Regions from separate parts of the Sorangium sp. So ce1153 genome, predicted to be linked through region 3. Evidence: riboswitches for the same ligand, from Rfam matches in the RefSeq annotation. Region 3 holds a riboswitch; each other region holds the start of a gene.
What was found. A riboswitch is a leader RNA that binds a small molecule or an ion and turns the genes downstream of it on or off. The one in region 3 is predicted to bind cobalamin.

Region 1 (10,157 bases), 1.8 Mb from region 3:
GCCGCCGGGAGGTCGTCGCCGAGATCCGGGAGCGCGGAGAGGCGCGTGAGGAAATCGCTGCGCGCGGTGGCGAGGAGGCGCACGCGTCCGGTGCGGCCGACGAGGCCGTGCAGCGCCGCGGCGGCGCTCGCGGCGTCCGCCAGCGAAGCGAGGGTCGAGAGCTCCTCGAGCTGATCCACGAACAGGAGCGCGGCGCCGTGGCGCCGCACGAGGTCGCGCGCCACGGCCGCCGGCTCGGCGCGGAGGCGCACGGCCACGGTAGCCTCGTCAGCCTCATCGCCGTCGAGCAGCGGCGCGATCGCCGCCGCGAGCGCGATCAGCGGCTGCCGCCCGAGCAGGACCGTGACCGTCGCGACGGGATGACCGAGCGCGCCCTCGGCCACGGCCGGGAGCACACCGGCGCGACAGAGCGACGATTTGCCCGTGCCGGAGTCGCCGGCGACGAGCACGAAAGGATCGGCGCGGAGCCGGTCGACGATGGCCAGGATCTCGGCGCTCCGGCCGAAGAACAGGCGGCGGTGCTCGGCTTCGAACGTGAGCAGGCCGCGGTAGGGGTTGCCCTCGAAGACTGGCCCCTGCTCGACCGCCGGCGCGGCGAGCTGCTCGAGCGCCTCGCGGAGCGCGTCGCCGTCGCGGTAGCGGAGCGACGGATCGCGGAGGAGGCACCGGTCGACGATCGCGGCGAGCCGGGGATCGACGCTGGGCGCGGCCTCGGCGAGCGGGGGAGCAGGCTCGTGGATCCGCACGGCGATCGGAAGATCGGCGTGCGGGGGCGCGCCGCAGCACAGCTCGTAGACGACCATGCCCAGCGCGTAGACGTCGGCGCTCGGGGTGGCTGGCGCGAGGTCCCAGAGCTCGGGGGCCATGTAGAGAGGGGTGCCCGCGAGGCGCCGCGGCGCTGTTGGGGCCAAGCCATTCGCCGCGGACCTGGGCGCGGTGGCGCAGCACAGCGGGGCGTTATCGAGAGTGGACGCGAACGGAGCCGCGTCGGGCCCGGCCTGTCGAGCCGGAGGAGACACGAGATCGACGGTGGATAGGGCGCCAGCGCCGCCGAGCGGGGTCCGGGCGGGGGCGAGGCCGGCGCCGCCGGGCAGGACCGCTCGCGCCGTGCCCGCCGTCAGGTCGGATGTCGATGTCGCCTCGCCGCCGCTTTCGTGGATCGCGACCGGCGCATCGTCGCTGCTCGAGAGATCCTCGCCCGGGAGGAGCTCGGCCAAGCCGAAATCGAGGAGCTTGACCGTCCCGTCCTCTCCGATCATTGCGTTGGCCGGCTTGATGTCGCGGTGGAGCACGCCGCGGCGGTGCGCGGCCGCGAGACCGCGGGCGAGCTCGACGGCGATGGCGAGCGCTTGCCGCGGATCGACCGGTTTGTCGAGCTCGGCGAGATTTCGCCCGCGCACGTACTCGGACACGAGGAATGGGCGACCGCGCACGTCCCCGACGCGATAGACGGAGACCACGTTGGGGTGCGACAGCCGGGCGATCGCGCGCGCCTCGACGAAGAAACGCGCGCGGGCCGCCTCGCCCGGCGAGGGCACGTCGATGAGCTTGATGGCCACGAGCCGCGCAAGCAGCCGATCTTCGGCGAGATAGACGACCCCCATCCCTCCCCGGCCCAGCCGTCGGACGAGCCGGTACTCCTCAATCTCCTCCGGCGGCGATGTACCCCCACCACCCGTCATGTACACCGGCTCACCTTGCGCACAGAGATATCGCGCCCGAGCGCTGAAGTCGAATGTACAGTGTCCCTTCCCGCGCCAACCTTGGGCTGCGCTCCTCGATTGGCTGCCAGCGGCGGGAGGCATGACGCTGGTGAGCTCGTAGAGAGCACAATATTTCTGTGCTGGACATACCGATATCGATCGTCCCGAAATCCGAGCGGGAAGCACGGACATCCATCCCGTCCGAGGTCGGCGTCGACCTGGGGGAGGCGGCGCTCTCCGCAAGGTCTCACGAAAGCTACGGCGCACGCGTCCTGTACGTCGTCCGGGGTTGCCCCGCCCCACCCGGAGTCTGCGGATCTCCGCACGGTCCGGACAGCTCACCCGTCATCGAGCATGACGGTGGAACACGATTCGGAATGCAGCGGGTGCCACGATCCTCGGATACCTGTGCCTTGCTCGAGGCTCCCGGCTGTTGCCGGGCGGAGGACATCCGTGGCATCTACGGATGAATCCTCGCGGACTGGGCTCCCTCCGTCGACAGATGCTTCGCCGTGGAGTCGTGCGACTGCGGTCTCAGCGACTCTGGCAGCTGCTACAAACGGACCGGCGGCCCTGATGAAGCGCGGTACCCCTGGTAACGCATGGGGCTCCGCCCGTGCGATGGAAGGAGAGCTCCCGCACGGAGGCCATCGACGTCGAGGGCCGGCCCGCCCGCGCGAGAAGCTTCCGGAGATCGTTTTGGAGCGGCTTTCGCCCTCACGTGGACCGCTTCCCCGCCCGCGCGGAGATGCCGTATTGCTTGAGCTTGGACGTGAAGGTGCGGATAGGCATCCCGAGGAGTGCCGCAGCCCGTGTCTGGATCCCGTCCGCAGCGTCGAGCGCCTGACGCATGCGCGTGCACTCGAGATCTCGGAGCTCCTCGGCGACGGGCCGGAAGCGCGAGGGAGCAGCGGCCGGCGGCGCCGAAGCGTCCGGCGCGGGCCGCGATCGGACATCGACGCCGGCGATGCGCTCGGGCAGATTCCACGGCTCGATCACGGGGCCGTCCGCCGTGGCGGCGGCGTACTCCATGGCGTTCTTGAGCTCGCGTACGTTGCCGGGGAACGGGTGCGCGAAGAGCGCGGCGAGCGTGGCTTCCGAAAGATCGAGCGCGGGCTGCCCGGTCCGGGCGGACGCCTCGGCGAGGAAGAGGCGAGCCAAGATCGGCAGCTCACGCCGCCTGTGCCGCAGCGGGGGCAGCTCCACGACGCCGACGCTCAGCCGGAAGAGCAAGTCTTGACGGAAACGGCCGGCGCCGACCTCAGCCTCCAGATTGCGGTTCGTGGCAGCGACGATGCGGATGTCCACATCGCGCTCGCGTACGTCGCCGAGGCGCGTGATCCGCTTCGCTTCGAGCGCGCGGAGCAGCTTGGCCTGCACGCCGAGGGGCAGCTCGCCGACCTCGTCGAGGAAGACGGTGCCGCCGTGCGCTCGCTCCAGCAAGCCTGCCTTCGGCGCCCGCGCTTCCGAAAATGCGCCCCTCTCGTAGCCGAAGAGCTCACTCTCCACGAGCGTCTCGGGGAGGGCTGCGCAGTTGAGCGTGACGAGCGGCTTGGGAGCCCGCGCAGACCAGTGGTGCACGGCTGCGGCGGCGTTCTCTTTGCCGGCCCCGGTCTCGCCGAGGACGAGAACGGGCAGATCGCTCGCCGCGAGGCGCCGGATCAGCTCGAAGAGCCGGATCATGGCCGCGTCGGCGACCACGATGGCACGCCCGCCGATAACGTGCCGAACGGCGGTCTCCGAGGCAGAGGCGATCGCCCCCGGGGCGGCGACCGCCGCGGCCGTGCGCGCACCCGCGAGGAGTGTCTCTGTGTCGCCGCCGTCGAACGGGTAGGAAGCCAGTCCGCCGCGCGCCTCGGGCGCCAGCGGCGCGATTGCCTCGATCACGTCGAGCGCCGCGCTGCGCGCCGCGTCTCCGCCGAGGTCGGGAAATCCGATAGCCATGTGAGAGAGGCCATCCCAGGCGACGATGTCCACGAGGCGGAGCGCCGAGAGCGCCCGCTGCATGAGCGCCGCGCGATCCGGGACTGAGCCGATTGATACGACTGCCAGGCCGAACGGTCGCGCGAAGTCCGCGGCGCGCTCGAGCTCCTCCTCGACGCGCCGGCGCAGCCGGCCCATGTCGACGAGAGCGCTGCCCCTGGACGGCAGCTCGCGCCGGAGGATCAGCGTGGCGTCGCCGATGGTGACGACGTCGCCTGAGCCGAGCGCACGCGAGCCTTCGATGCGCTCGCCATTGACGAGCGTCCCATTGTGACTGCCGAGATCGGTGATCCCGATCTCGCCGCCAGAGGCGATGAGCTTGGCGTGCCGCCGAGAGACCGCGGTGGTGTCGATCCTGACGTCGGCCTCGTCGCTGCGCCCCAAGATGAGCACACCGTCGTGGGGGAGGGCGCGCCGGTACGACGACGACGCGTCGATTACGAGGAGATAGGAGCAGGTTTCCGGGCGGTCCGGGGAGTCCTGCAGGTCCAAGGTTTGAGTCGTCAGCGGCGAGTGCGCGGGGCGGCCCACGAGCCCAAGATTATCCTCGAACTCTGGCGTAAGCAAGTTCCGAGCCTCCTCCTTTCGACGGAGGGATCTCCTGAGCGATCAGGGGTCGCAGGACGTAGTGCACGAGCGCCTCCCTCGCCGAGGACTTGCACCTCACGCCTTTCTCTTTCTGCTCCACGTGACCACGCCGGACGCGCGAGGAGGAGAGGACCTCGTGCGGCATGCGCGCGACATCAGGTGGCCTCCTGCGGCATGCGCGCGACATCAAGTGGAGCGGGGGAGGCCGGGCAATGCGTCACGGTGTCGCACCTCGTCGAACAATGCAGCCGTAACCCTTCATTCGGCGCGCACATGGCCGCGTGACGACGAGCGCGACATCGTGTCGCAGGGCCTTGGCGGCCGGCGGCGCTAGCCTGTTTCGCCATGATCCAGAGAGCGCACGGCGGGTCTGCGAATGACGCGCCCCGTTCCCTTCACGGCGCGCGCGAGGTGAGCTCGCCCCTGCGTGTCCGATCGATGCGGAGCTCGCGCTGGCGCCGCGCGGCGGCGCTGGCCGCCGCCGTCGCTGGCGTGGCGCTCAGTATCAGCGGCAGGGCCGAGCCCGCGACGCCCAGCGAGGCCGCGGCCGAGCTCGTCGACTCGACCCCGGCGCCCGGCGAGAGGGCGCTCGCAGCGCGTCTGCTCGCGCCTTGTTGCTGGGATCAGACGCTCGATGTCCACGAATCGGAGGTGGCGCGCGATCTTCGTCGCGAGATCCGCGCGCGTCTCCGTCGGGGGGAGGCGGCCGACGTCATCGAGCAGGACCTCGTCGCGCGCTATGGCGACCGCCTCCGTGCGGCGCCTTCGTCCGGCGTCCTCGGCAAGGTCGCCCTGGGCTTGATGCTCGGCATCGCGGTGGCCTTCCTCGGTATCTTCGCCCTGCTGCGCTCGTGGAGGCGCAGCGACGCGCAGCCAGCTCCGTCCAGCGTCGCCCTCCCGGCGGCAGCTCGCGACGAGTACGATGAGCGCCTCGACGACGAGCTCCGGGAGCGCGACGCATGACCGCATCCCTCCTTATCGTGATCGCGCCAGGGCGCGGTTGTCGCTCCGCTCGCCCGGCACCCCAACATCTCGCTTGACCGGACTCCCGCACCGCAATATGTAGTGGCTCATGTTGGTGCCTCGGGCTTCGGCCCGGGGCTCAAAAGGGAACCCGGTGTGAATCCGGGGCTGCCCCGCAGCGGTAAGCGAGAACGATCTCCACGACGAGCACTGGCCCTCGGGCTGGGAAGCGGTGGACCGTAGGAAGCCGGCGAGAGCCGGAGCGCTCGCGAGCCCGAAGACCTGCCAACATCCAGCGTCGGGGAGACATCCCGCGCCGGTTTGACCTGGAAGCCTCGTGGGAGGGCGGTAGGTCCGAGCTGGCGCAGACTCTTGCGCTTGTCCCGGTTCCGACCCCCTCCCGCGTTGTCTTCCTTTCGCCCGCGGGGGCGAGCGGTCGGTCCGAAGGGCTCTCCTGGAGAGCCTCGCGCGCTCGCGCACATCGGCTGGCCTCTTCGCTCTCGCGGTCTCGACGCGAGCGGTCCGGTACCGCTCCGAACGAAGCTCGACGAGGAGGATTGCCATGCTGAGCGACACAGGGACGACGAGCAACGGCGCGGCGCCGTTGCGGCAGCGGAGCGCGAGGAGCGGAGGCGCGGAGGAGGCGCTCCCGCACACGACGATGCGGGTGAAGAAGCGCAACGGGTCGAGCGAGCCTGTCGACGTCAACAAGATCGTCCGGGCGGTGAGCCGCTCTTGCGCGGCCCTGGCCGACGTGGACGCGCTCCGCGTCGCCACCAAGACCATCAGCGGCCTCTACGACGGCGCGACCACGCGCGAGCTCGACCAGCTCTCCATCCAGACGGCGGCGTCGCTCATCGCCGAGGAGCCGCAGTACGCGAAGCTCGCGGCGCGCCTGCTCGCCACCTATATCGACAAGGAGGTCCGCAACCAGGAGATCCACGCCTTCTCCCAGTCCGTCGCCGCCGGGCGGCGGCTCGGCCTCATCAACGAGCGGCTCCACGGCTTCGTCGCGCAGAACGCCCGCAAGCTGAACGACGCGATCGAGCCGGGGCGGGACCACGAGCTCGAGTACTTCGGCCTGCGCACCCTCTACGATCGCTACCTCCTCAAGCACCCCGAGACGCGCCTCGTCCTCGAGTCGCCGCAGCAGTTCTTCCTCCGAATCGCCTGCGCGCTGTCCGAGACGGCGGCGCAGGCCGTCGAGCTCTATCACCTGTTCTCGTCGCTCGATTACCTCCCGAGCTCGCCCACGATGTTCAACGCCGGGACGAGCCACGAGCAGCTCTCGAGCTGCTTCCTGCTCGACTCGCCCGAGGACCACCTCGAGACCATTTACCAGCGCTACACCGATGTCGCGATGCTCTCGAAGTTTTCGGGTGGCATCGGGCTCGCCTACCACCGCGTGCGGTCGCGCGGCTCGCTCATCGAGAGCACCAACGGGCATTCCAGCGGCATCGTGCCGTGGCTCAAGACGCTCGACGCGTCGGTCGCGGCCGTGAACCAGGGCGGCAAGCGCAAGGGCGCCTGCTGCGTCTACCTCGAGCCGTGGCACGCCGACGTCGAGGAGTTCCTCGCGCTGCGCGACAGCACGGGCGACGAGGCCGCGCGCACGCACAACCTGAACCTCGCGAACTGGGTCCCGGACCTGTTCATGAAGCGGGTCGAGGCGGACGGCGAATGGAGCCTGTTCGACCCCAAGGAGGTGCGCGACCTCCCCGATCTCCACGGCGACGAGTTCGAGCGCCGTTATGCCCAGGCCGAGGAGGCGGGACTCGCGAAGAAGACGATGAAGGCGCGCGAGCTCTACGCGCGGATGATGCGGACGCTCGCGCAGACCGGCAACGGCTGGATGACGTTCAAGGACAAGGCGAACCGCGCCTGCAACCAGACGGCGTTGCCGGGCCGGACCGTGCACCTCTCGAACCTCTGCACCGAGATCGTCGAGGTGACCTCGAAGGACGAGGCGGCCGTCTGCAACCTGGGCTCGATCAACCTCGCGCGCCACACAGGGAAAAGCGCTGCCGGCACGATCCTGTTCGATTTCGACAAGCTCGCGCGCACGGTGCGGACGGCGGTCCGCCAGCTCGATCGCGTCATCGACCTCAACTACTACCCCATCGATTCCACGAGGCGCTCGAACCTCCGCTGGCGGCCGGTGGGGCTCGGGCTCATGGGCCTGCAAGACGTGTTCTTCCAGATGCGCCTGCCCTTCGACGCCGAGGCCGCGCGGGAGCTCTCGCGGCGGATCTCCGAGGAGGTGTATTACCACGCGCTCTCGACGTCCGCGGACCTCGCCGCCGAGAAGGGGCGCCACCCGGCGTTCGACGAGACGCGCGCCGCGCGCGGCGAGCTCCAGTTCGACGCGTGGGGCGTGGTGCCGGAGGACACGGCGCGCTGGGAGGCGCTCCGCGCGCGCGTCCGCGCCGGAGGGCTGCGGAACTCGCTGCTCGTCGCGATCGCGCCGACCGCCACGATCGCGTCCATCGCAGGCTGCTACGAGTGCATCGAGCCGCAGGTGTCGAACCTGTTCAAGCGCGAGACGCTCTCGGGCGACTTCCTGCAGATGAACCGCTACCTCGTCGCGGAGCTCAAGCGGCTCGGCGCCTGGAACGACGCGGTGCGCGCCCGGCTCAAGCTCGCGGAGGGCTCGGTCCAGGGGCTCGACGAGCTGCCGGAGGAGGTCCGCGCCGTGTACCGGACCGCGTGGGAGATCCCGATGCGCTCGCTCATCGACATGGCCGCGGAGCGCGGCGCCTTCATCGATCAGAGCCAGTCGCTCAACCTCTTCGTCGAGAACCCCACCATCGGTCAGCTCTCGAGCATGTATTTCCACGCGTGGAAGAAGGGGCTCAAGACGACCTATTACCTCCGGTCGCGCCCCGCGACGCGCATCGCCAAGGCCACCGTGGATGCGACCCCGGACCGGACCCCCGCGGGCGACGCCGGCCCCCGCGAAGGCGGCGGGTGGACGGCGGCGCCGGCGCCCGCGGGGGCGAAGGCGGCCGCGGACGTGGCGTGCGCGCTCGAGAACCCCGAAGCGTGCGAGGCCTGCCAGTGAGCCGCGTGAGCCGCCCCGCGCGCCTGCTCGATCCGGGTCATTGCCTCACGCTGCGCCCGATGGCCTATCCGGCCTTCTTCGAGATGTACCGCGCCGCCATCAGGAACACGTGGACCGTGGAGGAGGTCGATTTCTCCACGGACGTGGGCGACCTGAGGAGGATGACCGGCGCGGAGCGCCACCTCGTGCAGCGCCTCGTCGCGTTCTTCGCCACGGGGGATTCGATCGTGGCGAACAACCTCGTGCTCAACCTGTACAGGCACATCAACGCCCCGGAGGCGCGGATGTACCTGTCGCGGCAGCTCTACGAAGAGGCGCTCCACGTCCAGTTCTATCTGACGCTCCTCGACACGTACATCCCCGATCCGGAGGACCGCCACCGCGCCTTCGCCGCCGTCGAGAGCATCCCCTCGATCCGGAAGAAGGCCGATTTCTGCATGCGCTGGATCGACTCCGTCCAGTCGTTGAATCGACTGGAGTCGCGCTCCGAGAGGCGACAGTTCCTCCTGAACCTCGTCTGCTTCGCCGCGTGCGTCGAGGGGCTCTTCTTCTTCGGCGCGTTCGCGTACGTGTACTTCCTGCGCTCGCGCGGCCTGCTCCACGGGCTCGCCGCGGGCACGAGCTGGGTCTTCCGCGACGAGAGCGCGCACATGCGCTTCGCCTTCGAGGTCGTGAGCACGGTCCGGCGCGAGGAGCCCGAGCTCTTCGACGCCGGGCTCTCGCGGTCGATCATCGGCATGATGGACGAGGCGATCGACTGCGAGGCCCAGTTCGCGGAGGATCTCCTCGGCGCCGGGGTCGCCGGTCTGTCGGCGCGCGACGTGCGCTGCTACCTCGAGTTCTGCGCGGACCAGCGGCTCGCCACGCTCGGCATCCCGAGGCGCTATGGCGCGAAGAACCCGTTCCCCTTCATGGAGCTGCAAGACGTCCAGGAGGTCACGAATTTCTTCGAGCGCCGCGTGTCGGCCTATCAGGTCGGCGTCTCCGGCGAGGTCGTCCTCGACGGGGTGTTCTGATGTCGGACGGAACAGAGCGAGGTTCACGCCCGGGCGACCGCGCCGCAGAGGCTGACTCACGGGCGCGGAAGCCCGCCGGCGCTCACGCGCCGCGCGCCTCGATGATGGCCCGGGCCTCGTCCGGGTGGCGCTTGCACTCGAGCAGCGCTCCGAGCAGGAGCGGCGCCACGATGGTGGCGTCCGACTCGATCACGAACATCGGCGTGTCCGCGGTCAGCTTGTCCCAGGTGATCTTCTCGTTGGGCGTGGCGCCGGAGTACGAGCCGTAGGACGTCGTCGAATCGGAGATCTGGCAGAAGTAGGCCCAGGGCCGGGCCGGCTCGTCGAGATCGTACTTGAGCGACGGCACCACGCAGATGGGGAAGTCCCCCGCGATGCCCCCGCCGATCTGGAAGAACCCCACGCCCGCGCCCGCGCTGAGCGCGCGGTACTGGTCGTACAGCCCGGCCATGTACTCGATACCCGACTTCACGATGCTCGCGTTGCACTCGCCCCGCCTCACGTAGGACGCGAAGATGTTGCCGAAGGTCGAGTCCTCGTGGCCCGGGACCACCAGCGGCAGCCCGGCCTCCGCGGCGGCGAGCAACCAGCACTCCTCGGGCGGGCCGCGGTGGAGCGCGGGCTCCACCGCCAGGACGAGCTCATAGAAGTACTCGTGCCAGAAGCGGCGCTCGCCGCTCGCCGTCGCCCGCTCCCACATCGGGACGATGTGCTTCTCCACCGCGCGGAAAGCCTCGTCCTCGGGGATGCTCGTGTCGGTCACGCGCCGCATCCGGTTCTCGAGGATCCTCGTGTCGTCCTCCTTGGTGAAATAACGGTAGTCGGGGAAGTCGCGGTATCCGT
Region 2 (10,157 bases), 2.5 Mb from region 3:
TGCCGCGAGGGCAGCGCGGCAGCTCCTCCCGGACCGTTTGCGGTGCCGCGAGGGCAGCGCGGCAGCCCTGCCCGGACCGTTTGCGGTGCCGCGAGGGCAGCGCGGCAGCCCCACCCGGACCGTTTGCGGTGCCGCGAGGGCAGCGCGGCAGCCCCACCCGGACCGTTTGCGGTGCCGCGAGGGCAGCGCGGCAGCCCCACCCGGACCGTTTGCGGTGCCGCGAGGGCAGCGCGGCAGCCCTGGACAGCCGGATCGCGCCCCGCAGGTCGAGCGCTCGCGACCGATCCGCGCTCGACGGGCTACGGCGCCTGCGCGCCATCCACCACGGCCGCGAACTCCGGATCGGTCAGGCTCTTCATGAAGGCCACGACATCCGCCTTCTCCTCTGGCGTGATGGTAAAACTTCTGATGAGCGAGCTCTTGTTCGGGTTCTCGCTGCCCACACCTGCGAACGGCCCGTCGTCGAGGGTCCTGCCTCCTGCGGCGTAGTGGTCGACGACCTCCTCCAGGGTGGCCACGCTCCCGTCGTGCATGTAGGGCGCCGTCAGCTCCACGTTGCGCAGCGAAGGAACGCGGTATTTCCCCTTGTCCGCCGGGTCGCCGGTGAACTCGAACAGCCCCTCTCCGCCGGGCGGATAACCCCCGTCCGGGTCGAGGTTGTACAGGCCGGTGTTGTGGAAATCCATCTCCTCCTGCTTCGTCTCGGCGCTCCGGAAGGCGGTCGTGAAGTTGATCCCGCTGTGGCAGTGATAGCACTCGAGCCGCTCGGAGAAGAAGAGATCCATGCCGCGCAACGCGGCCTCGGACATCGCGCCCGCCTCTCCGCCGTACGTAGTACGATCGTACGCGGAGCGCCCGGAGATGAGCGTCCTCTCGAACGTCGCGATCGCCTTCACGACGGTGTCGAGCGTGATCGGCTCGCTCTCGCCGGGGAACGCGGCGACGAACGCTGCCTTGTACGCATCGTCGCCGCGGAGCCGGCCGAGAACGACGTCCTCGGCGCCGGTGATCCCGAGCTCGACCGGGCTCTCGCCGAACATCGGGACGAGCGCCTGCTCCTCGAGCGACGACAGCGTGGGGTTGCCCCACGTGAGCAGCGGGAAGTAGGCGACGTTGGCCAGCCCCATCGCGTTGCGCGGAATCGCGTCCCCCGTCGAGCCGGTCGGGGTCACCTTGCCATCGGCGAGCCCCCTGTCGCGCTCATGACACGAGGCGCACGCCATGGTCCCGTTGCCCGAGAGGCGCTTGTCGAAGAACAGGGCGCGCCCGAGCGCGACCTTCTCCTCGGTCATCGGGTTGTCGGGCGGCACCCACGGCTTCGGGAAGCCGACGGGCAGGGCGAGCTCGTAGCTGTCGACAGGCGGAATCGCTTCCGTCTCGCCCGCACACGACGCCACCGCGAGCGCGAGGAGCGCCGCCGACGTGCTCGCGCGGGTCACTCCAGCAGAATGCGGCGTTGCTCGTTGTGACACAGGTTGCAAGCTCCGGAGATGGTTGGAAATGGCATGCTGTTGGTCCCCCCTCCGGCCGGTGCCCGCAGGAAGATGAACAGCTCCTGGTCCGGGAAGGGCAGCGACTCGGTCGTGAAGAAGTTCCCGTTCCCGTCGACGGCGAGCGAGAGCACGAGATCTCCTTCGCCTTGGGCGTCTGTGCGGAGCTCGACCGTTCCGCCTGGGACCGGCGTGCCCGACGGCGCGTACACCGTCCCGGCAGCGGTGAAGAGCCCCTTGCCAGGCCCATGGGGCTGGTGGCAGCCCATGCAGTTCAGCCCCATGTTGTGGCTGCGCGTCTCCGCAGCAGCGCTGATGTTGTCCACGTTGAGCGCCGGATCGCGCTGGAAGCCAGGGTCGCCCGGAAGGACCTCCGCGTCGCTCGGCTCGTCCATGTCCTCGTCGGAGGAGCCGCAGCCGGCAAGCGCACAGATCAAGAGCGGCGCGAGGAGACTGGCCGCTGGTCTATGAAGGTACATCTCACTCCACCCGGAACGCGGTTTGCGGAGCGGACGGGCTCGCGCCATCGAAGCCCATCCCGAGCGCCTTGAAGACAGGCGGGCACTCGGGATCGCCCTCGAAGGACATGCAGCCGGAGGTGCGATCCGTCATGCCGTCGACCTGGTGGTCGAGGTCGGACTCAGCATAGAAATTGGCGATGTCGAAGACGATGGTGCTCGACTCCGGGTCGACGCCGTCGATGCGTATATCGGCGACGTTGTCGGCGGCGCACGAAAAGCCTTCGTTGACGGTACCCTCGCATTTCGTACCTCCAAGGTGAAAGAAGTACGTCGGGTTCATCGTCGAGATGAGGTCGAGGCGGACGAACTTGTAGCCGCCCTTCCACGACCACCACATGCCGGGAATGTTCAGGGGCGCCGGGGCTGTCGCCGCGTCCAGGTGGTTCATCTCCGGGGGTAAACCCAGGTTGAACCTGATACCGGCGTAGTCGCCGGCCGGGGCGGTTCCCACGATCTCCGTCCTTGTCTCCGGGCTGCCGGTCTCGCATGAGCCCGTGCCGTCCTCGAAGTCGAGGAACGCGACCTTGTCGCGCTGCCAGATGCCGTCCTGCTCGAGCGAGAGCGGCTCCTCGGAACCGTCGTCGTGCACGAGCCGGACGTCATGGATGTACATGCGGAAATCGAGCGGCTTTACCGCCGATCGGGTCGTGCCGACTCCATCGAATGTGGTCGCGCAGGAGAATGGCTTTTCGCCGACCTTGGCGGCAAAGCTCAACGCAAACGTCTTCACGGCGACGTCCTCGTCGCTCCCGCTGCACCCGCTCAACGCCGCGAGACAGGCCACGCCCAGGAACGTGACACGAGCCATCGAAACAACCATCGGACAACCTTTCAAGCTACGAGGCCGCAGCGTCGTCACCACCGCGCCGGAGCGGATCACACCCTACTCGAAAGTTGGCTCTCCTGGGATGCATCAATTTGTCGCACCTCGCGGCCGTCCTCCAGGGGGGCGCCGGCGGCATCCATGAGAAGATGTGTCCCAAAAGCGCCGATGAAAAGCCAGTGTAGACGCACCTGAGGCAGCTCAGACAGATGGCTGTCGGGGTTGCATGCACAGGCAACATGGCCACCGAGAGACACCTCGAGGAAGCGACGCCTCGGAGCGCGTGAGAGGCTCCGGGCCGCCTGGAGATAGCGCCCTCGTTGATCTCGGTATCCCAGACAGAAAGGCACGCCCTTGTCGGCACGCCTGGCCTTGCGCGGTCGAGGCCGGCCATCTGGGACGCGCTGGATGACCGCGCCGCGCTGGCATCCGGGCGGAGCCGGCACCTCGGTGTTGACACCCCGCGCGAAGTCTGCAACGAGTCGCCCCGCCATCGGTGCTCGTCCGGCCATCGCCTGGCGAGCTGAAAAGGGAACCCGGTGAGAATCCGGGACTGCCCCCGCAGCGGTGAACGGGAACGACCATCACCATCAAGCACTGGGCCAAGCAGTCGAGCGGCCTGGGAAGCGGTGATCAGTAGGAGAGCGACCGGCGACGGCCGCAGCGCCCGTGAGTCCGAAGACCTGCCGAAGGTGCGCGTGCCGGTGCTCCGGCGCGCGCTGACCTGAGCCTTCGAGGGGAAGGCGCGCAGGCTCTGGATCACCTCGCTCTCGCGCGGTGCCGTGGCCCGTCACGCAGCTCCCTCGCTTCGGCTCTCAGCTCACCCGAGCAGTGCTGGGTCGACGCGGGCAGGCGGGCGCGAATGGGATCATGGCTTCATCGTGTGACTCGACCTCCGCGGCGGCGCGGCGGCGCAGCGTGCTGGCTCGCGTTCGCGGCCGGCAGCGCGGTGGCGGGCCCGCGGGCCGCCCGCGCGGAAGAGCTGCGCAGCCCAGGCGGCGAGCAGGCCGGCGGCAACGCGGCCGCAGCCGCAGCCCCGCTGAATGCGGCCGCAGCCGCAGCCCCGCTGAACGCGGCCGCAGCCGCAGCCCCGCTGGAGGTGCGCGTCGAAGGGGATAGCGTGCGCGCGCCCGCGCCGCCCAGGGACAGATCCGTTGCCGGATCGGTGCTGACCCGCGACCGCCTCACCGGCGCGGGGCTCGAAGCCGCGGACGTGCTCCGCACGCAGCCGGGCGTCCAGGTGACGGAGTCGGGCGGCTTCGGCGGACCGGCGACCGCCGCGATCCGGGGCGCGACCGCCGCGCAGACGCCGGTGTACCTTGCCGGCGTCCGCCTGAACGACGATGTCGCGGGGACAGCGGATCTCTCGCTCGTGCCCCTCTGGCTGGTAGAGCGGATCGAGATCTACCGCGGCAACGCCCCCATCGAGGCCGACCGCCTCGGGCCAGGCGGCGCGATCTTCTTCGAGCCGCGCCGGCCCTCCCGGGCGACGGCCGGCGTGGGCGCCATGGCAGGCTCGTTCGGCGCCAGGCGCGGGTGGGCGTTCGCCGGCGCCAGCGCGGGCCCGGTGAGCGCGCTCGTCGGGGTGAGCGCCGAGGCCGCGGCGAACCGTTATGCGTTCGTCGACGATCGCGGGACGCTCTTCGACGCGAGCGACGACACCGTGCAGCGCCGGCGGAACGCCGACGTGCGCACGATCGACGCCTGGGCGCTCGCGCGCGTCGATCTCGGCCACGGCGCGACCCTCGACGTGCTCGCGAACGCGACCGACCGCGAGCAGGGCGTGCCGCGGCTCGCGCTCCTGCCGTCCCGGAGGGCCCGCGGGGGCTCCCTGCGCGCGCTCTCGTCCATCGTGGCGCGGGTCCCGTTCGGCGCCGAGGCGCAGCACACGCTCGAGGCGCGCACGTCGTTCATCGAGGCGCGCTCCGAGTTCGATGACCCGCTCCTCGAGCTCGCGCTCTTCACGCGCGAGCTCCGCGTCGGCGGCCGCCGCCTGGAGCAGACGCTGGGGGCGACCCTCGACCTCTCCGACCACCTCCGGGTGCGACCCATGCTCTCGGTCGCGCGCGAGGGCATCTCGCGCGAGCCGGACGACATCCCGCTCGCGCGCGCGCGGCGCTCTTTCGCGCGCGGCGCCGTCAGCGCGGAAGCGCGCCTCGGGGAGAGCGTCACGCTGCACGCCCTCGCGAGCGGGGAGTGCCACGCCACCGGCGCGGACCCCGAGCGCCCTTGCGATGTCCTCGCGCCGGCAGGGCGCTTCGGCGTGGAAGCCGGGAGCGAGAGGATCCGGCTGCTCGCGACCGTGGGCCGCTATCTCCGCGTCCCGACGCTCGGCGAGGTGTACGGCCTCTCCGGCGTCGTCCACGGCAACGCGGGGCTCGAGCCGGAGTCCGGCGTCACGCTCGAAGCCGGGATCCGGGCGCAGACGCGGCGCGGCGCGGTGCTGCGCGGCGCCTACGTCGACGCCTTCCTGTTCGGGCGCGCGGCCTCCGGGCTCATCGCCTACGCGCGCGCCGGCCAGGGCTACGTGGCCCCGTACAACGTCGGCCGCGCCCGCGTGCTCGGCGCGGAGCTCCTGACGGGGATCGAGGTCACCCCGTTCCTGCGCGCCGAGGTCGCGGCGACGCTCCTCGATCCGCGGGACACGACCCCGGACCGGATGACCGCCAACGACGTCCTTCCGTTCCGCTCTCGCCTCGTCGTCGCCCCGCGCCTCCACGCCGGATGGAAGCGCCCGGGAGACACCGTGTTCTCGGGCGCCTCCGGCGAGCTCCGGGCCGTGTACCAGTCGAGCCGGTACGCCGACCCCGCCGGCCTCGGCGTGATCGCGGAGCAAGCGACGGTCGACCTCGACGCAGAGGCGAGGTGGTTCCGGGGGCACCTCGCGGGGAGAGCGCGCATCGCCGATCTCCTCGACTCGCGGCGAACGGACGTCGTCGGGTATCCGCTCCCGGGACGGAGCGTGTTTTTCACACTGGAGTCAACATGGTGAAGATCATTCATTGCGCGATCGCACTCTCGATCCCGCTCCTCGGGTGCAACGTGGATCCGCCGCCGCCGTCGACGGGCGGTGTTCACGTCGGCGGTGACGGTGGAGGTGGCGGCGGACGCGGAGGTGGCGGTGGAGGCGGTCCGGACACGCCGGGCGCCTGCGAGCGCGGCGTCGTGATCGTGACGAGCGATTACCAGTCGACCAACATCGCGATCTCGGAGCTCGACGGAACCACGCTCTCGCCCTCCTTCGTGTCGAGCGGCGCGACGAAGCCGGGGCTCAGCCTCGCGCTGTCGGGCGACGTCGACGTCCCGGCGACGGCGCCGCCGTCCGGACGCGTCGTCCTGATCGACCGGTACGGCACGAACGTGCTCACCTGGATGGATCTCGAGACCGCCGAGGTCATCGCCCAGCTCCCTGTCGGGCAGGGGTTCGAGTCCAACCCTCACGACTACATCGAGGTGGGCGAGGAGCGCGCTTTCGTGTCGCGCTTCGGGAGCAATCCGGCCCCGGGCGCAGAGCCCTTCGACGAGGGCGGCGATCTCCTCGTCCTCGACACGAAGAAGTACACCATCGAGGGGCGCATCGCGCTCCCGGAGGAGGACGAGGGTCTCCTCCCGTGCCCGTCGGGGATGACGCGCGTCGGCGAGGACGTGGTCGTGTCGCTCGATCGGCTCGCGGCCGACTTCTCGCGGGAGGGGGAGGGGCGCTTCGTGGGCGTCTCGCCGGAGCAGAACGCCGTCGCGTGGACGGTCGACATCCAGGGGCTCTACAGCTGCGGACGCGTCGCCGTGTCGCCCTCGGGCGATCGGCTGGCCGTCGCCTGCTCGAGCCGCTTCGACGCGGACGCGATGAAGTTCGATCCGGCGACGAGCGACATCGTGATCTACGACGCTCGCTCCACCCCTCCCAGGGAGCTCGAGCGGCTCGGCGTGGCCAGGAAGCTCGACGCGGGGATCCAGCCCTCGCTCGCCTTCGCGTCCGAGGACGTCCTCCTCGCGAAGACCTACGGAGGCAACGCGTCCCCCGGAGACACCGTGTTCTCCGTGAACATCACCACGGGCGACGTCGCAACGCTCGGCGAGGCGACGCAGCCCTTCGTCCTCGGCGGCGTGCACTGCTCGCCCGGTTGCGGCGATGTCTGCCTGGTGAGCGACGCGGAGAAGAACAAGCTCCGGCGCTGGAAGGTGACCGCGAACGGCGCGCTCGAGCCGCTGGAGGACGTGACCGTCGACACCGAGATCGGGCTCCCGCCGCGATCGATCGGCGGAATCTGATGCGGCGCTCCAGCGGCGGAGGACGGGTGAGATGACCATGCAAGGGATCGGCGCCGAGCGCGCCGCGAGCGCGCGTGAAGCGCCGACGGCCTCGCGTCCGGGCGGCCGCGCGCTCCTCGCGTACGCCGTCCTGCTCGCCGCGCTCGCGGCGGTCGCCGCGGCCTCGCTCGCGCTCGGCACGGCGAGCCTCTCCGACGCGGGCCTCCGGGCGACCCTGCTGACGCTCCGCGCCGCGCGCCTCGGGGCGGCGCTCCTCGTCGGCGCCGCGCTCGCGGTCGGGGGCGTCGTGGTGCAGGGCCTGTTCCGGAACCCGCTCGCCGAGCCGTCGGTGCTCGGCACGACCGCCGGCGCGGCGCTGGGCGGCAAGATCGCCCTCCTGGTGGTGGAGCTCGTCGTCGCCGAGCGCGGGATCCGCGGGCTGCCCCCGGAGATGGTGCTCCCGGCCGGATGTCTCGCCGGCGCGATGGTCAGCCTGGGGCTCGTGCTCGTGCTCGTGCGCGCGCCGGGAGACCTCCTGAGCCTCCTCCTCGTCGGGTTCCTCCTCTCCTCGCTGTTCTTCAGCCTCGGGAGCCTCGCCACGAGCCTCGCGCAGGAGCGGTGGGAGCTCGGCCGCGCCGTCGTCGCCTTCGCGCTCGGCGGCCTGTCGGGCACGAGCCCCAGGCACGTCGCCCTGGCCGCGCCGCTGGTGCTCGCCGGCGTCGTCGCCGCGTGGTTCTGGGGGAAGCCCCTCGACCTGCTCCTCTCCGGGGAGGAGGAAGCGGCGTCGCTCGGCGTGGACGTGCCCCTGGTGCGCCGCTTCTGCATCCTCTGGATGGCGGTGCTCACGGCCGGCGCTGTCGCGCTCGGGGGCAACGTCGCCTTCGTGGGGCTGCTCGTGCCGCACGCGCTGAGGCCGTTCCTCGGCGTCGACCACCGGCGCCTGATCCCCGTCGCGGCGCTGGGCGGCGCCGTCTTCGTCGCCTCGTGCGATCTGGTCGCGCGCCTGTTGCCTGCGCGCGGGGAGGTGCCGCTCGGCGTCATCACCGGGCTCATCGGCGCGCCGGCCTTCCTGGTGCTGTTGGCGCGCTCGCAGCGGGAGGCGGAGCGTGCCTGAAGCCGTCGGTGTGTCCGGGCTGCGCGTCCGTCGCGGGGGGCGGGTCGTCGTCGACGACGTGTCGTTCACGGCGCCCTTCGGCGGCGTGCTCGCCGTGCTCGGCCCGAACGGGGCGGGCAAATCCTCCCTCCTCAAGGCGCTCGCCGGCGTCGTGCCCTTCGACGGGGACATCCGGCTGAACGGACTTCGCGCGCGCGAGCTCCACGCGCACGAGCGGGCGCGCCTCGCCGCGTACGTCCCGCAGCAGTCCGAGCTCCGCTCGCCGCTCGCTGTCGCGAGCGTCGTCGCGCAGGGCCGGTACGCGCACCACGTCGGGCGCGTGCGCGCCACCGCGGCCGCCGAAGAAGCGGTCGATCGCGCGTTGCGGCTGACGAACACCGCGCCGCTCGCCTCCCGCCCCTTCACCGCGCTGTCGCAGGGCGAGCGGCAGCGCGTGCTCCTCGCGCGGGCGATCGCGACGGAGGCCAGGATCCTGCTGCTCGACGAGCCCACCGCTGCGCTCGACGTCGGGCACGCCCTCCGCCTCTACGCGCTGCTCCGGCGCCTCGCGGCCGACGGCTACTGCGTCGTCGTGGTGCTCCACCCGCTGGCGGAGGCGCTCGACTGGACCGACGCCGCGGTGCTCATGGAGGGCGGCCGGCTCCGCCAGCAGGGCGAGACGCGCGACGTCATCAAGCCCGGCGCCGTGGAGTCGATCTACGACGTGCGGCTCGTTCCAGGCGGCGCGCTCGGCTTCCGGCTGCCCGCTGAAAATGAGGCCCGTCGCGGAGGATCGCTGCCATGAAGGCCATCTCCTGGCTCAACCATGGCGCGCTCACCGGCGCGCTCGCCCTGTCGGTGGCCGCGGCCGCGCTGCCGCGCTCCTCCGACCAGCGCGCGCTGGCCGGTCGGCACGACGCGGCCGCGCGCTCGGTCGACGCCGCCGTTCCCGAGGGGAGCTCGACCTCGCTCGAGGATCACGCGGGGGTCGCGGTCACGCTCCGCGACTTCCGCAGGATCGCGTCGGCGAGCACGGTTGCGGACGAGCTGCTCGTGGAGCTCTGCGAGCCCGACCGCGTCGTCGCGTTCACCGGGTATGGCGCGCGCCGCTCGCCGCGCGGCTACCGGTACGCGAGCAAGGCCCGCGTCGAGGACACCGCCGACATCGAGGCGCTCCTCGCGCTCCAGCCGGATCTCGTCCTCCTCAACGGCTACGGCGATCCGCGCCGGATCGCGCGCCTGCGCGACGCGGGCCTGACCGTCTACGACCTCGGCCCGATGCGCGGGCTCGCGACCCTCGTCCCCAACGTGCACGAGGTCGCCGCGCTGGTCGGCCACCCGGAGCGCGGCCGGCGGCTCGCGACGGCCCTCGTGCAGGGCATGGCCGCGGTGGCCGCCGATATCCAGCCCCGGCAGCGCCGTCGCGGCATGTACCTGAGCGGTTACGGCGGCCGCCTCTTCGGAGGCACGGCGGGCACCAGCTACCACGACGTGCTCGCCTCGGCAGGGCTGATCGACGCGGCAGCGGCCGTGCACCGCGACTGGCCGGAGTACACGCCGGAGCAGGTCCTGACGCTCGATCCCGATGTCCTGGTGACGAACACGGGGATGCGGAAGATCTTGTGCGGCCAGGCCGGTCTCGACCGGCTCCGCGCCTGCAGCGCGCCCGGCGGCGTGGTCGAGCTCGATGACGCGCTCCTCGGCGATCCGGGGCCATCGATGCTCGACGCCGCCCTGGCCGTTCGAGAGGCCGTCCATGGCGCTCCCCCGGCGCTGGGCGAAGCGCGCGCGGGCGGCGAGTGACCCGTTTGCAACGCTGCCAAGCTGGAGATGGACAAGATGAGCGACGACGCGGCTGAACGCTCGACCGAGCGCAACCTTGACGGGACCACGACGGAGTACTTCGATGTGCCGCTGGCGGAGGCGACGTATCGTGAGCTGGTGAGGGTCCTGTTCGAGGACCACTGGAGCGACATCGATTT
Region 3 (10,157 bases):
CATCCCCTCACCGCCAGTACAGCGTCGCCCGCCCCATCGCCGTGAACGGCCACCCCGGCGAGTAGTGGATGCCGGTGACCGCGGCCGGCTCGTACGGCAGCCGCGACTCGCTCGCGAACTGGACCTCGCGCCACGTCGCGTCGAAGAGGTTCTGAACGTCCACGGCCACCTCGACGTCCTTCCACCGGAGCCCCGCGTTCGCGTCGACGACCGTGAACCCCTCGGCCGTCAGCGACGCGTCCTCGGTCGCGGGCCGCGCGCCGATCGACTTGACCCGGAGCGCCGCGAACGGCGTGAACGCGCCGAACGTCGGCCGGACGCCGACCCCCGCGGTCAGCGTCCGGGTCGGCGCGAGGGCCACCGCGCTCCCGTTGCCCGCGTTCGCCCGGAAGCGCGCGCGGGTGAAGGTCGCGTCGGCGTCGGCGAAGAGCCAGCTCCCGAGCCGGTAGCGCCCGCCGATCTCCAGGCCGTAGCGCCGCGTCTGCCCCGACGGCTCGGTCGCGCCCGCGTCGCCGCTCCAGACGAGCTCCGAGTCGAGATCGAGGAGGAACCCCGCCGCGCTCAGCGTCAGGCCGCGGAGCGGCGTGGCCCTCGCGCCGACCTCGTAGCCCGTCGCGGGGGTGATGAGCGTCGCCGCCCCCTCGCGCAGCACCACGCCCTGGGCGTCGTTCGAGTGGAAGCCCCGCCCGTAGTGGGCGAAGAGATCGAGCGCCGCCACGGGCGAGACGATCGCCGTGAGCTTCGGGAAGAGCTGCATCTGCCCCCGGAAGCCGCTCGACCTGTTCCCTGTCGCGCCCAGGTCCTCGCGCCGGTCGTCCACGTTGACGTCGATCCACTGCCCGCGCACCCCGGCCACGAAGCGGAGCCAGCGCCGGATCCGGGCGTCCTCCTCGATGAAGACGCCGATCTGGCCCTCGTCGACGTGGGCCCTGCCGCGCTCCTCGAGCCGCTCGCGCGCCTCGTCGTGGTGGAGGGACTTGTCGATCGCGTCGGCGCGGATCTGCGCGCCGAGCGACGTCGTGAGCTTCACCCCGCGGTGCTCGAGCTGCTTGCGGAGCCGGAGCTCGGCGCCTCCGACGATGCGGTCGTCGTTCTGCTCGATCTGATCGCCGTGGACCGGGTCCTCGCTGAAGAACGTGAAGTTCGAGTACAGCGTGAGGCGGTAGCGGACGAGGTAGGCCAGCGCGCTCAGTTCGGCGTCCCGCCACGCGGTCGAGTACGCGAGGGACGCCATGTGCCGCTGGGTGGCCCCGCCCTCGGTCGGGTCGACCGAGCCGAAGTGATCGATGCACGGCTGTCCGTAGGCGGACGGCGGCGGGTTCAGCTGGCCCTGCTCGCCCTCGCCGCACACGGCGCGCGCGGGGATCTGGCCGGAGCCGTGCCAGGTCGATCCGTAGGACATCCACGTCATCTGGATCTTCCCGGTGGGGCTCAGGTCGTGCGTCGCCCTCAGGTACACGTTGAAGCGCTTGAGCCGCTCCGGGCTGAGGAAGGGCCCGTCGTTCCGGTAGACCTCCGCCGCGGCGACCGCGCGCCAGGCGTCGCCGAGATCCGGCGAGGCGACCACGAGGCCGCGCACGATCCCGTACTGCCCGAGGCTGAGCTGCGCGTGGCTCTCGTCGAGCTTCTCGGCGAAGCGGAAGTTCACGGCGCCCGCGGTGCCGAAGTCGCCGATGCTCGCGTAATAAGGCCCCTTGTAGCCGTCGAGCCCGGTCACGAGCTCCGGGATCACGAAGTAGAGATCGGTGAAGCCGTGCCCGTGGCCGTGGCTGACCATGTTGACGGGCACGCCGTCGACGAAGAAGGCGACGTCGGTCCCGTGGTCCGCGTCGAAGCCGCGGAGGAAGTACTGGTTGGCCTTGCCGCCGCCGGCGTGCTGCACGGCGAAGAGCCCCGGGACCGCCTCGACGATGTCGCCCGGCCGGAGCCTCGGCCTGAGCTCGAGCTCGCGATGCCCGATCGAGACGCGCGAGGCGGCCTCGCTCGCCGGCTTCTCCGCCTGGATCGTGACCTCGATCGCGCCGCCGTCGGCGCTCGCCCCCGCGCCGTCCGCGAGCGCCTTCGCGCCGCCGCCGTCCGCGAGCGCCCCCGCGCTGCCGTCCACGGGCGCCTCCACGCCGCCCGCGACCACCGTGCCGGAGGCGCGCTGCGAGGTGTCCTCCTTGCGCTCGGACGGGGCAGCTCCCGGTGCGGCGGCCGGCACCTCCGGCGCCTCGACCTCGGCGCGCGCGAGCCGCGCGACGGTCAGCGAGATCGATAGTGCGGCGAGCAGGTGGCGTGAGAGGCGGTGTCCGTTGCGCTTCGTGATCGTCTCGCGCGGCATGCGCGTCCTCCTTGTGCTGGCATCGCGCAGAGCGGCTCAAGGCCGCTCGCGCCGAGCGCCGCGCGGAGGGATGGCTGTCCAGCGGCGGCGATGCCCTGGACCGACCTCTCGCCCCCGCGGGCTACCGGGAGGCAGCGAGGGGGCGGGTCGGACTCCGGGACGCGCGCAGACGCTGCGACGGCACGGACCTCACCGCCTCCCTCGAGGCTCCCAGGTCGAACCGGCGCCAGATGTCTCCCCGTCGCCGGGCGCTGGCAGGTCTTCGGGCTTGCGAGCTTCTCGGCCTGGCCGACTTCCTACTGTCCACCGCTTCCCAGCCCTCTCGGGCCAGTGCTCGTCGTGGAGGTCGTTCTCGCTTACCGCTGCGGGGCAGCCCCGGATTCTCACCGGGTTCCCTATTGAGCCTGGGCAAGGGCCCAGGCACCAGCACGGCGCGCACCCTATGGCGGCGCTCGATCGCCTGTCAACCGTCGTCCCGTCGAGCCCGGCGCCAGCGAGCGGCTGCCGCGAGATCGGCGGCCGGACGTTCGACCTCTGGCGAGGATGGGCTCGCTCCTCCGTGGGTCGCGTGCTACACGGCCGCCGCCGTATATGCCGCGTAATGATCTCCGCAACATCGCCATCGTCGCCCACGTCGACCACGGGAAGACGACGCTCGTCGATCACATGCTCCGCCAGTCGGGCGCCTTCCGAGAGAACGAGGTCGTGGCCGAGCGGGTCATGGACTCGAACGACCTCGAGCGCGAGCGCGGCATCACCATCCTCGCGAAGAACACCAGCATCCGGTACCGCGGGGTCAAGATCAACATCGTCGACACGCCCGGCCACTCCGACTTCGGCGGCGAGGTCGAGCGCACGCTGATGATGGCCGACGGGGCGCTGCTCCTCGTCGACGCCGCCGAGGGCCCGCTGCCGCAGACGCGCTTCGTGCTCTCGAAGTGCCTCCAGCGCGGCTTCCCGGTCATCGTCGTCATCAACAAGATCGACCGCAGCGACGCGCGCGCCCACGAGGTGCTCTCCGAGGTGTTCGACCTCTTCTGCGACCTCGAGGCGAGCGACCCGCAGCAGGACTTCGCGACGCTCTACGCCGTCGCGAAGCTCGGCCAGGCGAAGCGCGAGCTCGAGCACGAGGCCACGAACCTGGAGCCGCTCTTCGAGACCATCCTCGAGCGGGTCCCGGCGCCCTCGGGCGACCCGGACGGGCCGCTCCAGGTCATCGTCTGCAACACGACGCACGACGACTACGTGGGCCGGCTCGCCGTCGGCCGCGTGGTCCGCGGCACGGCCCGGTCCGGCGCCGACGTCGCGCTCCTCGGCGAGGACGGGCAGTCGCGCGGCTACGTGAAGATGCTCTACGCCTACGAGGGGCTGAAGCGGGTCGCGGTCGAGAGCGCCGTCGCGGGCGAGGTGGTCGCGATCGCCGGGCTCGAGTCGGTCACGATCGGCGACACGATCGCGGATCCGGCGCATCCCGAGGCGCTGCCGCGGATCGTGGTCGAGGAGCCGACGATCAAGATGAAGATCGGCGTGAACACGTCGACGTTCGCCGGCAAGAGCAAGCAGTCGAAGTACCTGACGAGCCGCCACCTGAAGGAGCGGCTCGAGCGCGAGGCGATGAAGAACCTCGCGATCCGGGTCGAGCCGACCGAGGTGCCGGACACCTTCGTGGTGCTCGGGCGCGGCGAGCTCCAGCTCGCGATCCTGGTCGAGACGATGCGGCGCGAGGGGTACGAGATGCAGCTCTCGAACCCCGAGGTGGTGACGCGCGAGATCAACGGCGAGGTGATGGAGCCGGTCGAGCTCGTGGTCGTGGACGTGCCGGACACCTACGTCGGCATCGTCACCGAGCGGCTCAGCGGCCGGCGCGGCCGGATGGTGAAGATGACGAACCCCGGCTTCGGGCGCGCCCGCCTCGAGTTCCGGGTGCCGTCGCGCGGGCTCATCGGCTTCCGCGGCGAGTTCCTGACGGCGACGCGCGGCACGGGCCTGCTCAACACGATGTTCGACGGCTGGGCGCCCTGGGGCGGCCCGATGATGCGCCGCCCGACCGGGGCCATCGTCGCCGACCGCGCCGGCGTGGCGACCCCGTACGCGCTGCACCACCTGCAGCCGCGCGGGATGTTCTTCATCGTCCCCGGCGTCGAGGTCTACGAGGGGATGATCATCGGCGAGCACAACCGGCCGAACGACACCGACGTCAACGTGATCAAGGAGAAGAAGCTCTCCAACGTGCGCAACCACGGCAAGGACGAGAACGTCCTCCTGGCCAGCCCGCGGCTGCTCACGATCGAGACGGCGATGGAGTGGATCGACGGCGACGAGCTCGTCGAGGTCACGCCCGACGCGGTGCGCGTCCGCAAGAAGGTGCTCGCGTGCAACCGCCGCGAGCGCCGCGAGGACGCGATCGAGCAGTCGCAGGCCGTGGAGTGAGTCGCGGGCGCGCGCGGGCGCGCACGGGCTCGACGGGGGCGCGCGCCCCTGCCCTGCCCGCCCCGGTGTAGTATCGCCGCATGAGAACGACGCTGGTTTCAGCGGGCCTGGCCTCGCTCGTGGCGCTCGCGGGGGCGAGCGCCTGCGGCGGGAACGTCGTCGTCGACGGGTCGCCCGGGAGCACCGAGGGCTCCGGGGGCGCGGGCGTCACGTCGAGCGCGGGCGCGGGCGCGGCGCCAGGCGCGAGCGTGGGCCCGCAGACGTCGAGCGCGAGCGGCGCGCCAGACGTGAGCGCGGGCCCGCAGTCGTCGAGCGCGAGCGGCGCGGACCCGATCGACGCGCAGATGGCCTCGTGCGGCGCCTTCTGCGCGCTCTTCGACCGAGCGTGCCCGGAGAACGGCTGTCGCGAGGCCTGCGCGGAGCTGCTCACGGCGCCGCGCCCCTGCAACGCGCTGACCGCGCCGTACTTCGACTGCATGAGCACCGGCATCCAGATCGCGTCGACGACGTCCTGCCAGCAGATCGCGCGGTGGCTCGACCCGCTCTTCGAGTGCCTGGGCTCCAGCGCGTCCGCGTGCGAGACGCCGTTCAGGGAGGTCTGCACCGAGGCCTTCGAGGAGCACCGGGCGTGTCAGCTCAACGGCGGCCCGTAGCGGGCGCGCGCGTCACCTGATCCCCCGAGTTGGCGCGTCGGGCAGCAGGGCGCGCCGCAGCGACGCGAGGGCGTCGGCGATGAACGCGACGAGCGCCTTCACGCGCGGCACCGCGCGCGCTTCCCGGTGCACCCCGAGCCACAGCGCGCGCTCGGGCGGCGGCGAGGGCGGCGCGAGGAGGCGCAGGCCCGCCGTCGCGTCGCCCAGGTAGCGCGGCAGGCAGACGAGCCCGACCCCGGCGGCGCCCATGGTCGCCTGGGCCTCGCGGCCGTTGGTGCGGGCGGCCACGCGGGCCTGCGCGGCGACGGCGCGCAGCCACGGCAGATCGGCGACGGCGGGCGGCTCGTCGCTGCTCATCGTGACGAGGGCGTGGCCCTCGCACTGCCGGCCGAAGTCCGGCGGGCCGCGCTCGGCGAGGTAGGCCTCCGACGCGTAGAGGCCGAACCCGATGCGGGCGACCTCGCGCTGGAAGACCTCGTGGTGCTCGAACGCCGCGGGGCGAAGGGCGATGTCGGCTTCTCGACGCGGCAGGCTCAGCCAGCGCGCGTCGGCGACGAGATCGACGGAGATGGCGGGGTGACGCGCGAGGAACGGGGCGAGCAGGGGCCCGAGGACGCGGACGGCGAGCCACTCGGACGCGGTGACGCGCAGGTGTCCTTTCAGGCCGGCGTCGCGCCCTGCGACGGCGAGCTCGGCGGCGAGCGCGCCCTGCTCCATGCGCTCGGCGTGCCCGAGCACGCCCTCGCCGGCGGCCGAGAGCGCGAACCCGGACGGCGAGCGCAGGAAGAGCTTCGCCCCGAGGCGCCGCTCGAACGCCTCGATGCGCCGCCCGACCGTCGGCTGCGTGACCTTCAGCGCGCGCGCGGCGGCGGAGAGGTTGCCGTGCCGCGCGACGGCGAGGAAGTAGCGCAGGTCGTCCCAGTCGAGCATGGCTCCGGCGCGCGGGGCGCTGCTGCTGGAGCGCGCTCCGCGCCATGCGAGGGTGCATGGCGAGTATACGGCGATGGCGGATCCCCGGGCAACGGGGGAGCGTGCACGCTCTGCGGCGATGTCGCGCGCTCGTGCGCCTGCGCGCTCGTGCATTCCACGTCGGACCACCTGCTCGAGGAAAAGCATGCTTTCGAATCGCCGTGAGTTTCTCGACCTCGTCGCCGGGACCGCCGCGACAGGCCTCCTCGGCTCGGCCCCGCTGGCCATGACCGCCTCGTGCGCTGCGGAGCGCGGGCCGGCGCCGCCGCGGCCTGCAGCGCGCCGGAGGATCAGGGCAGTCGCCTTCGACGCCTTTGCCGTCCTCGATCCGCGGCCGATCACCGCGCTCGCGGAGGAGCTCTCGCCGGGCAAGGGCGCGCTGCTGAGCGACGCCTGGCGCGCCCGTCAATTCGAGTACACGTGGCTCCGGGTGGCCTCTGGCGAGTACGCCGATTTCTGGCGCGTGACGGGCGACGCGCTGGTGTTCGCCGAGAGGCTGCTGAAGCTCGATCTCGGGGAGGCAAAGCGCTCGCGGCTCCTCGGGGCGTATCTCGATCTCAGGGCGTGGCCGGACGCGGCGCCGGCGCTGAGGTCGTTGAAGGACGCGGGTATCCGGCTCTCGTTCCTGTCCAACTTCACGCCCAGGATGCTCGGCGCCGCGATCGAGAGCGCCGGCCTGGGAGGCCTGCTCGAGCACGCGCTCAGCACCGACCGGGCGAGGACGTACAAGCCGGATCCGCGCGCGTATCGGATGGCGCTCGACGCGTTCCACCTCGAGCGCGACGAGATCGTGTTCGTCCCGTTCGCCGGCTGGGACGCGGCGGGCGCCAGGTGGTTCGGCTATCCGACGTTCTGGGTCAACCGCCTCGGGCTGCCGGCCGAGGAGCTCGGCGTGACCGCGGATGCCGCGGGAGCGAGCCTAACCGATCTGGTCGAGTTCGCGACGGCGGGGGCGTGAGCGGCCGGACGCGCCAGGGCGGGATGACGTCGAGAGCGCGGTGCTCGGACAAGGACGAGAAGGGGTCGAAGCGCCAAGGCGCCAGGAGAGAGAAAGAGAGAAAAGAAGGGATGAACCGCCAAGACGCCAAGGACGTCAAGAGAGAAGAAGAGATGCCCTGGAGAGAAAAGAAGAGATGAACCGTCAGACGCCCTGTGACGATTCATGAGCGATTGCCTGTGGAGGCGGCTACCTGCGGGGCTTCGGGGCGCCGCGGAGAGTGCACCGCCGGGTGCCAGCGACCCACGGGGTCAGCCCCACGGGCGCCAGCGTGAGAAAAAAGAGCCCTCGGGCCGAATGGGACCCTCGGCCCGAGGGGGGTGCGCGTTCATGGCAGACCGCCCGGCGACTTTACCTGCGATAGCCCGCTCACTACTACTCGCTCCCGCCAGACGGCTATACCAACGATGCGGGCGAGATCGCCAGACCGAAATGCACCGCATCTGCTCTTCTTGTGCGCGTCAGGTCATTGTGGCATGACGTCTGGAATTCTCGAAAGCTCGCTCGAGGGCGCCCGTGCGAGACATCCAGGCACGACCCCGGAAGGCTCGGCGCCCGCCCCCCGGCGGACGCGACGGCGACGCGCGCTAACAGCCGGGCACGTTGACGTCGACGTCGAGCAGCACGTCCGCGGCGATGGTCGTCTCCACGTCGGGGCGACCGCTCACGCGGGCCTCGCTCGTGATCCTCATGCTCGGCGCCACGACATAGGGCGTGAGATCCACGCCCTCGACGACATCCATCGACAGCTCGCGCGCGCCGCGCGGCACCTCGTCCATCTTCGCGATGAGCACCCGCGGCTGGCCGTCCGTCTCGGCGAAGAACGACGCGGAGGTCAGGAAATCGAAGCTCCCGTCGGCCGGGCTCTCGATACGGAGCGTGAAGTGGACGATGTGCACCGCGTCGACGTCGTCCTTCGTGACCCCCTGGTTCTCGAACTCCGCCGAGAGATCGATGCGCTGGAAAGCATCGAAGTCCAGCGCGGCGATGAGGTCGTCGATGAGGGTCCCTGGCTGGACAACCGCCTTGCCGCCGACCTCCACGTCGACGTTGTCGAGGGAGTCGCACGTGGCGAGCGCGCACAGACCGAGGACGGACGCCGCGCGCGCGAGCGTCGCGCCCAGAGGACGCCGCCCGCCCGGTCGTGAGGACCGGCGGCTGGAGGGAACAGGGGAAGGCGAGCTGATCATCGGACAACTCTAACGCATCTCCAGCGCGCCACCGCGCCCCCCGGAGGCGCCCGGCGCGCCGCCGCGCTGCCCTTCCCACCGCTCCCCTCCCCCGTCTCCTCCAGCGTCTGGCCCGCCGATGAGCTCGCCAGCACGCGCCGGAGGCGCCGCGGCAGGCTCGACCACGCCGCCCGCAGGACCCCTCCATCGTGCCTGGAGCGAGAGCCGCCATCGCCGTCAGACCGCTTCGCCGACGCCCCGCACGCACCGGTGGTGTGCGGCGACCGCATCAGCGTAAGATCACCGTCTCCCTGTACACCGGACCCCGGGAGCAGCGCATGAAGGATGAACATCTCTCCGCGGAAGCCCTCAGGGCAGAGAACGCCGAGCTCCGGGGGCTCGTGGAGCAGCTCCGGGCGCAGGTGGCCACGCTCGAGCAGGAGGGCCGCGCGCTGCGCGAGACCGCCGCGCGCGACCGGCGCATCATCGAGGGGCTCCCGCTCCTCGTCTATCTGTTCGATATCGTCGACGTCCAGAGCGTCTACGCGAACCGCAATGTGGCCGAGCTCGCGGGATACAGCCCCGAGGAGATCGAGGCCATGGGCGAGGGCGCGCTCACGACCCTCGTGCCCGCGGAAGATCTCGGCGGGTTCATGCGGAATTTCGAGCGCCTCCGGCGCGCGGCCGACGGCGAGGTCCTCGAGCACGAGTACCGCATCCGCAAGCGGGACGGGACCTACAGGCGGCTCCTCGACCGCGTTGTCGTTCACTCGCGCGACCCGGGGGGCGCTCCGCGGGTGGTGCTGGGCAGCGTTCAAGACGTCACCGAGCAGCGCGAGGCAGAGGCCGCGCTCGCGCGCGCCAAGGCGCTCGTGGAGCACGCGCTCGACGGGATCGCCGTGCTCGACCCGGCGGGCAACGTCCTCCACGCGAACGAGGCGTTCACGGAGATGGTCGCGCCGGGGGAGCGCGTCGCCGGCAGGGCGATATGGCGCTGGCTGGCGCCGGGGCCGGCGGGGCTCTCCGAGGAGCAGGCCGAGTCGCTGTTCCTCCGCGAGGAGAGCTGGAGCGGCCGGGTCGACTTCCTGCGCGCCGACGGGCGCACCTGGACGGCGCGGGTGGACGCCATCGCGCTCGACCGACGGGCGACAGCGGGGGCGGCAATGGCCATCTTCCTCCGCGACATCACCGCGGAGATCGCGTCCGAGTCCGAGCGGATCGCGCTGCAAGAGGAGGTGATCGAGGCGCAGGCGAGCGCGCTCCGGGAGCTCGGGACGCCGCTCATCCCGATCGCCGACGAGGTGCTCGCGATGCCGCTCGTGGGCGCGATCGACGAGGCGCGGGCGCAGCGGATCATCGAGGTGCTGCTCGGCGGGATCGCGGCGCAGCAGGCCGCCGTCGCGATCCTCGACATCACCGGCGTCAGGGCGCCGGGCGCGTACGCATCGGACGGGCTCGTGCGGGCGGCGCGCGCGGCGCGGCTGCTCGGGGCCGAGGTGGTGCTGACGGGCGTCGGGCCGGAGGCGGCGCGGACGCTCATCGAGCTCGGGGCCGACCTGAGCGGCATCGTGACGCAGGGCTCGTTTCAGAGCGGTATCGCCTACGCCCTCGACCGG

Region 1: it holds a riboswitch for cobalamin, as region 3 does, so the genes downstream of both, WME85_RS00780 (ribonucleoside-diphosphate reductase subunit alpha) here and WME85_RS07350 (TonB-dependent receptor) in region 3, are expected to answer to the same signal.
Region 2: it holds a riboswitch for cobalamin, as region 3 does, so the genes downstream of both, WME85_RS16320 (TonB-dependent receptor) here and WME85_RS07350 (TonB-dependent receptor) in region 3, are expected to answer to the same signal.

What each region holds. Positions count from the first base shown of each region.
Region 1 is NZ_CP150361.1:211,244-221,400, forward strand. Features, by position in the region: gene WME85_RS00765 (nSTAND1 domain-containing NTPase) at 1-1,682, opposite strand, end outside; gene WME85_RS00770 (sigma 54-interacting transcriptional regulator) at 2,421-4,178, opposite strand; gene WME85_RS00775 (cytochrome c-type biogenesis protein) at 4,713-5,237, shown strand; cobalamin riboswitch at 5,334-5,541, shown strand; gene WME85_RS00780 (ribonucleoside-diphosphate reductase subunit alpha) at 5,800-8,298, shown strand; gene WME85_RS00785 (ribonucleotide-diphosphate reductase subunit beta) at 8,358-9,314, shown strand; gene WME85_RS00790 (deoxyhypusine synthase family protein) at 9,397-10,157, opposite strand, start outside.
Region 2 is NZ_CP150361.1:4,556,739-4,566,895, forward strand. Features, by position in the region: gene WME85_RS16305 (MbnH family di-heme enzyme) at 300-1,439, opposite strand; gene WME85_RS16310 (hypothetical protein) at 1,436-1,885, opposite strand; gene WME85_RS16315 (MbnP family copper-binding protein) at 1,971-2,873, opposite strand; cobalamin riboswitch at 3,312-3,539, shown strand; gene WME85_RS16320 (TonB-dependent receptor) at 3,718-5,826, shown strand; gene WME85_RS16325 (hypothetical protein) at 5,820-7,103, shown strand; gene WME85_RS16330 (FecCD family ABC transporter permease) at 7,135-8,196, shown strand; gene WME85_RS16335 (ABC transporter ATP-binding protein) at 8,189-8,980, shown strand; gene WME85_RS16340 (ABC transporter substrate-binding protein) at 8,977-9,978, shown strand; gene WME85_RS16345 (DUF7676 family protein) at 10,015-10,157, shown strand, end outside.
Region 3 is NZ_CP150361.1:2,053,701-2,063,857, reverse strand. Features, by position in the region: gene WME85_RS07350 (TonB-dependent receptor) at 8-2,323, opposite strand; cobalamin riboswitch at 2,560-2,766, opposite strand; gene typA (translational GTPase TypA) at 2,867-4,753, shown strand; gene WME85_RS07340 (hypothetical protein) at 4,834-5,406, shown strand; gene WME85_RS07335 (LysR family transcriptional regulator) at 5,419-6,336, opposite strand; gene WME85_RS07330 (haloacid dehalogenase type II) at 6,521-7,333, shown strand; gene WME85_RS07325 (hypothetical protein) at 7,960-8,562, opposite strand; gene WME85_RS07320 (PAS domain S-box protein) at 8,880-10,157, shown strand, end outside.